One region of the Pseudarthrobacter sp. LMD1-1-1.1 genome, then DNA from elsewhere that is predicted to be linked to it. Evidence: riboswitches for the same ligand, from Rfam matches in the RefSeq annotation. Region 1 holds a riboswitch; the other holds the start of a gene.
What was found. A riboswitch is a leader RNA that binds a small molecule or an ion and turns the genes downstream of it on or off. The one in region 1 is predicted to bind S-adenosylmethionine.
Positions count from the first base shown of each region.

Region 2: linked by a shared signal. The riboswitch ahead of MRBLMD1_RS04480 (aminotransferase class V-fold PLP-dependent enzyme) and the one ahead of MRBLMD1_RS09480 (cobalamin-independent methionine synthase II family protein) in region 1 are both predicted to bind S-adenosylmethionine.

Region 1 covers NZ_JBEGHP010000012.1:823,576-826,944, reverse strand. Annotated here, with positions in the region: gene MRBLMD1_RS09485 (M14 family zinc carboxypeptidase) at 212-1,306, opposite strand; SAM riboswitch class I at 1,325-1,429, shown strand; gene MRBLMD1_RS09480 (cobalamin-independent methionine synthase II family protein) at 1,443-2,651, shown strand; gene MRBLMD1_RS09475 (uracil-DNA glycosylase) at 2,863-3,369, shown strand, end outside.
Region 2 covers NZ_JBEGHP010000001.1:928,420-931,788, reverse strand. Annotated here, with positions in the region: gene rsgA (ribosome small subunit-dependent GTPase A) at 1-916, shown strand, start outside; gene hisN (histidinol-phosphatase) at 961-1,773, shown strand; SAM riboswitch class IV at 1,927-2,040, shown strand; gene MRBLMD1_RS04480 (aminotransferase class V-fold PLP-dependent enzyme) at 2,077-3,369, shown strand, end outside.

The DNA.
Region 1 (3,369 bases):
ACTGCCCGGGCCGGCCACCAGGTGGCGGGCCCATGCAGCGCCGTTCATGAGAATGCCCCGAACATACCGGCCTTCGCACAGCCGCAGCACGGCGCAGCGAAGCAAGAGTTCCGGGGCTCTTACCACCCAAGTTTAGCCGATGGGGCACTTTGTCCACTGTTGTGGCCCGCCGCGGTCCTTTCTGCCAAAAGGCCGCGGCGGCCGGTGCCGCCTATTCGTCCTCCGCCTCCCCGGCGGGCCGGGACGTCTGTTCGGCTAGCGTGTTCCAGAAGGAGGTGTCGGCGTCGGCAATGGACCCGTCCGCGATGGCCGCGGCCGTGGAGGTCAGCGTGGTGACGGTCTGCTTGATCAGGTAGCCGTTGCTGCGCTGTCCGAGTGCATAGCCGTCCAAATAGTGGTCCGACATGCCGCGCATCTCGAAGAGCAGGGTGGCGATGCCGTACTCCACGGAGATGCCGTTGCGGCTGATGGTTTCGGCACTGCCGCCCTGGTACTTGCCCAGGTGTCCCCAGCCGGTGGAGTCGACGTTGTTGAAGACCACCGCGCCGAGCTGCTTGGATTTTTCGACGACGGCGGGGTCGGCGTTGGGGGTGGTGGGGTACAGGATGGAGCCCGACACCAGCTTGCCGTCACGCTCGGCCCGGGTGCCCTGGTGGTGCAGGTCGATCATGTAGTCGATCCGGTATTTGCGCATGACGTTGTTGTGCAGCGCCTGGGTCTCCGGCTGGACCTTGGCCACATGGTCGCGGTTCAGGTCCACACCCTCGGCGTTGTAGCGGGTGAGGTGCCGGTCCCCCTTTGCGAGGTAATTGTCCAGGGAGAAGTTCACGTCGCCCATGGCGCCGTCCGCATTGAGCATGGGCACCACCAGGATGTTCACGCCTTTGAGGATGTCCGCGGATTTGCCGGTCCCCAGGTGCTTGATGAACTCCATGGCGCCCTCGGTGGTGAGCTGCTCGTTGCCGTGCTGCTGGGTCAGGTACAGGATGGTGGGCTTGGCGGGGTCCGAAATGTACTTGACCAAGTGGATGTCGCGCCCCTTGACCGTCTGCCCGATGACCTCCAGCTCCATTGCCGACTGGCGGGCATCCTGGTCCTTCAGGAACGAGACCATCTGTTCGTACGTGGCGAGCTTGGACGTGGTGATCTGGCCGTTGCCGTCGTAGGTGGGGCCTTCGCCCACAGCGTGTGCCAGCGGGGCAGGTCCTGCTACGACGGCCAGCGCCAGGGCTCCGGAAACGGCAGGAAAGCCGCTGGGCAGCCCGCCGCGACATAAAGCGGCGCAGACTTGCCCCGGGGCAGGCATCTGGATTTATGTGAGAGTGAACCATCCGGAGCGGCCGAGAGACCTGGCTCGATGACGCCGCAGCAACCACGGTCCAGCAGGATTCCTGCCGGCCGAAGGTGCTACTGCCAGGACCGATGGAAAGGAAGATTCCAGCATGTCCCTGAACACCGACTACATCCGCGTCACCCACGCGGGATCCTTGCCCCGCACCCCGGAACTCATCGCGGCCAACGCCGCCAAGGAAACCGACGGCGTCACCCCTGAATTCCTGGAACTTCTGGAGGCCTCCGTGGTGGAGGTGGTCCAGCGGCAGAAGGACCTCGGCATCGATATCCCCAACGACGGCGAATACGGGCACACGATGTCCAGCTCCGTGGACTACGGTGCCTGGTGGAACTACTCCTTTGCACGGCTGGGCGGCCTGGAGCCAACCAACGTGGACCGCTGGGCCGATGCCCAGGTGCACCGCTCCTCGCCCGGCAACATTGTCCTGACCTCATTCCCTGACCGGCGCGACCGGCAGGCGTTCAACGAGGCCTACAACGACCCCTCCTCGGGCATCCTGTCCCACCGCAAGAGCGTGACCCAGCCCAAGATCGCCGGACCCCTGACCTACACGGGCCAGGACCTGGTGGCATCGGACATCAGGAACCTGAAGACCGGCCTCGCAGCGGCCGGGTTGTCGGACGGCTTCGTAGCGTCCCTCTCCCCCGGCTCCTGCGCCCGCGTGGCCAACGAGTACTACAAGTCGGAGGAGGAACTTGTCTACGCCTGCGCCGATGCCATGCGGGAGGAATACAAGGCGATCATCGATGCGGGCCTCACCGTGCAGCTCGATGATCCGTCCCTGGCCGAGAGCTGGGACCAGATCAATCCCGAGCCCAGCCTGGAGGACTACCTGAAGTTCATCCAGCTGCGCGTCGAGGCCACCAACTGGGCCCTCCGCGACCTTCCCCAGGAACAGATCCGGCTGCACGTCTGCTGGGGTTCCTGGCACGGTCCGCACACCACCGACATCCCTTTCGCGGACATCATCGGATCGGTGCTGCAGGTTAACGCCGGCGCCTACTCCTTCGAGGCAGCCAATGTCCGCCACGAACACGAATGGCGGGTATGGGAGGACACCAAGCTCCCCGAGGGCAAGGTGATCATCCCGGGCATCGTCTCGCACGCCACCAACGTGGTGGAACACCCGGACCTGGTGGCAGACCGCATTGTCCGCTTTGCCGACGTCGTGGGCCGTGAGAATGTCATCGCCTCCACCGACTGCGGCCTGGGCGGCCGGGTCCACCCGCAGATCGCCTTCGCCAAGCTGGAGGCCCTCGGCGAGGGCGCCCGCCGGGCCACCAGCCGCCTCTGGTAGCTTCAAGAGGCGAAGCGGGAGCCCGCCGGTTCCGTGCCCTGGCAGAGTCAGGTGCACGGGACCGGCGTTTCGTTTCCCGGGGCTTGCTAAACTGGGTAAGGCCGACCAGGAATCGGCCCACCCCAATCAACCGCCGCTGATGTGTCGCGCCCCCGCGTGCCCGTTTCCGTGGCGGCAGCAACGCCAATCCCCGCAGGAGAACCAGCACTTCATGACAGCCCTGGCACCCGAAACATTCCACGAACAGCTCATGAGCCGCCGCTACGACCCCAGCGTTGCTGCCGTTAACGAGCTCTGCGATTCCCTGCAGGAGACCAAGCCCGGAACCGTGGTCCCCTATGTGGATCCCATGCACGACGTGGAGGAATGCCGCATCATCAGCCTGTTCTCCAACATTGGCGAGGCGGACCCGTCCGGGTTCATCACGGCCGGGGACCAGGACGCCGCGACCCGCATGCTGGGACTGCAGTGGAAGCTGGGCCTGCGCCCCGAGTTCGTGATGCCGTGGAACGTCCACCCCTGGCACGTTCCCGGTGAGCCCAACGGCAAGTTCACTCCCGACCAGATCCAGGCAGGCCTGAAGCCGCTGCTGAAGTTCCTGGCCCTGGTGCCCCGTGCCTCCGTCATCGTGGCGCACGGAACCGAAGCCAACCGGTTGGCCAACGCACTCCTGAAGACCGAAGTTCCGCTGCTGTGGCGCCGTGGCCTGAAGACCTAC
Region 2 (3,369 bases), on a different contig from region 1:
CCGCGAACTGCGCCGCTCGCCCGTGGTTGCCGGCGACTTCGTCTCGCTCGTGGGGGACGTGTCCGGGGCACCGGACACACTTGCCCGCCTGGTGAAGATCCAGGACCGCCACACCCTCCTGCGCCGCAGCGCCGACGACACCGACCCCGTCGAGCGCGCCGTGGTGGCCAACGCCGACCAACTGGTGATTGTGGTGGCGGCCGCCAACCCGGAACCACGCACCGGGTTCATCGACCGCGCCCTGGTGGCTGCCTATGACGCCGGGATCGAGCCGATCCTGCTGGTCACCAAGGCCGACGTGAAAGACCCCGCGGAGCTGCTGTCCAACTACACCCACCTGGACTTCCCTGTGATCATCAGCCGGACCGCCGATGCACAGGCCTCCGGGATCGATGCACGGTCGGACGACGGCCTCTCCGCCCGGCTGGACAGCGCGGCGGTGGCCGACCTCCGCGCCCATCTCGACGGCAAGGTCACCGTGATGCTGGGGCACTCCGGCGTGGGCAAGTCCACCATGGTGAATGCGCTGACCGGCGCCGAGCGGGCCACGGGCGGAGTGAACGCGGTCACGGGGCGCGGCCGCCACACGTCGTCGTCGGCCCTGGCCCTGCGCCTGGCGGACGCGCCGGCCGGCAGCTGGATCATTGACACCCCCGGTATCCGTTCCTTCGGACTGGCACACGTGGACCCGGACCGGATCCTGCGCTCCTTCCCCGACCTGTCCCCCGGCATCGAAAACTGTGAACGCGGGTGCAAGCACACTGCAAACGCGGTGAACTGCGGCCTCGACGACTGGGTGGCAGGCGGCAACGCAGGTCCCACCGGCCCGGCACGCCTGGCATCGCTCCGGCGGCTGCTCGGCACGGACCCGCGCATGGACGCACAGGAAACCAAAGAGCTCGGCAGCGTCAACTGACGCGTTCTCCCGGCAGAAGCGTCCACAGACGGTAGTTTGTAACCATGATCCAACCCGCTTCGAGCTACAACGATGACCTGCGCCTGGCCCATGTCCTGGCCGACTCCGTGGATGACCAGACCATGAGCCGCTTCAAGGCCCTGGACCTCCACGTTGAGACCAAGCCGGACCTGACGCCCGTCACCGACGCCGACAAGGCAGCGGAGGAAGCCATCCGCGGCCAGCTCTCCCGCTCCCGGCCCCGCGATGCCGTCCTGGGTGAGGAGTTCGGCAGCACCGGGCACGGTTCACGGCGCTGGATCATCGATCCCATTGACGGGACCAAGAACTTTGTCCGGGGCGTCCCGGTCTGGGCCACGCTGATCGCCCTGGTGGATGAAGGCGAGCCTGTGGTGGGCGTGGTCAGCGCCCCGGCCCTCGGCAAGCGCTGGTGGGCGGCAAAGGGCATGGGCGCGTACATGGGCCGGTCCCTGGCAGCTGCCACCCGGCTGCGCGTCTCCGACGTGTCCAGCCTCTCCGACGCCTCCCTCTCCTACTCCAGCCTGAGCGGCTGGAAGGAACGCGGCAACCTCGACGAGTTCCTCGGGCTGACCGAAGACGTCTGGCGGACCCGGGCCTACGGCGATTTCTGGTCGTACTGCATGGTGGCAGAGGGCTCGGTGGACATCGCCTGCGAACCGGAGCTCAACCTCTACGACATGGCTGCGCTGGTGCCGATCGTGGTTGAGGCGGGCGGCCGGTTCACTTCCCTCGAAGGCGAGGACGGACCGTTCGGCGGGAACGCGCTGGCCACCAACTCGATCCTGCACTCAGAGGTGCTGCACCGCCTCAACCCGTACCTGGACGACCTGCTGTAACTGCCACGGTTTGGCCCCCTTAGGCGAATATTGCGACGCCGGACACCTCCAGACGGGGGTGTCCGGCGTCGTTTATTCGATATTGCGTAACAAAGCCCTTAACAATTGCCGCGGCTTCAATCCTGGCCGCCCCATGTCCTACGCTTTTATGCAGGTCACGAGTGCCAGCGCAAAACCCCGGTTTGCTGGCCGGCAACCCTCCATTCGCGGCGGGGTGCCCCGGGTGACGACCAGGCCGGTCCGGAGTGGATGCGGCAAGCGCGGATTCCCTATGCCGGAGTCCTGTATTCAAGTGAGGTCTCTGTGACAACTGCCACCGTCTCCCCCCAGCCCGCCATTGCCGAATCCGGCGCTCCCGGAGATCGCCACGCCGTTGCCGGCCGTCCCCTTGCTGCCGTCACCGGCGCGGAAATCCAGGCACCACTGATTTCCGGCGGCCACATCCGGTACGCGAACCTTGACTACGGCGCATCCGCTCCGGCGCTCTCCGTGGTCTCCGCCTACCTGAACGAGATCCTGCCGTACTACGCGAGCGTCCACCGCGGGGCCGGCTACGCGTCCCAGATCAGCACGTCCGTTTACGAGAACGCCCGCAGCATCGTCCGGGACTTCGTGGGCGGCCGGCCGGATGATTCGGTCATCTTCACCCGCAACACCACCGATTCGCTGAACCTCCTGGCCGGCTGCCTGCCTGCTACCGACGGCCGGCATGACGGCGAGGTCCTCTACCTGGACATCGAACACCATGCCAACCTCCTGCCGTGGCAGGGCGTTCCGCACCGCAGCATCGTTGCCGCCGACACCATCACCGGCACCCTGGACGCCGTCCGGACCGAGCTGGAGCAGGGCGGCGTCAGCCTGCTGGCCGTCACCGGCGCCTCCAACGTCACCGGCGAGATTCTTCCCATCCGGGCCCTGGCCGCGCTGGCCCACCAGCACGGCGCCCGGATCGTGGTGGACGCGGCCCAGCTCGCGCCGCACCGCAGGGTGGACATCAGCGCGGACGACGTCGACTACCTCGCCTTTTCCGGCCATAAGCTGTACGCGCCGTTCGGCGCGGGTGTCCTGGTGGGACGTCCCGACTGGCTGGACACCGGTGTCCCGCACCTCGCCGGCGGCGGGGCGGTCAAGGAAGCACGGCTCGACGGCGTCAGCTGGGCCACGGGCCCGGCCCGCCACGAGGGGGGCTCGCCGAACGTCCTCGGCGCCGCCACCCTGGCCCGCGCCACCCAGGTCATCGCCGAACTCGACCAGGACCGGTGGCACGCCCACGAATCCGCCATCCGTTCCTTCCTGGTGGAGGGCCTGCAGGACATCGACGGCGTCACCGTCCACCAGATCTTCAAGGACACCAACCCGGAAACGGACACCATCGGCGTGGTCAACTTCTCGGTCGAGGGCTACGACGCAGGGCTGGTGGCCGCCTACCTTTCCGCAGAGCATGGGGTGGGCCTGCGCGACGGCCGCTTCTGCGCCCATCCCCTGCTGAAGCGCCTGGGCCTGCCGTCCGGCTCCCTCCGGGCAAGTTTCGGCGTGGGTTCGCGGCTGGAAGACGCCAAACGCCTCCTCACCGGCATCCGGACGCTGCGCAGCAAC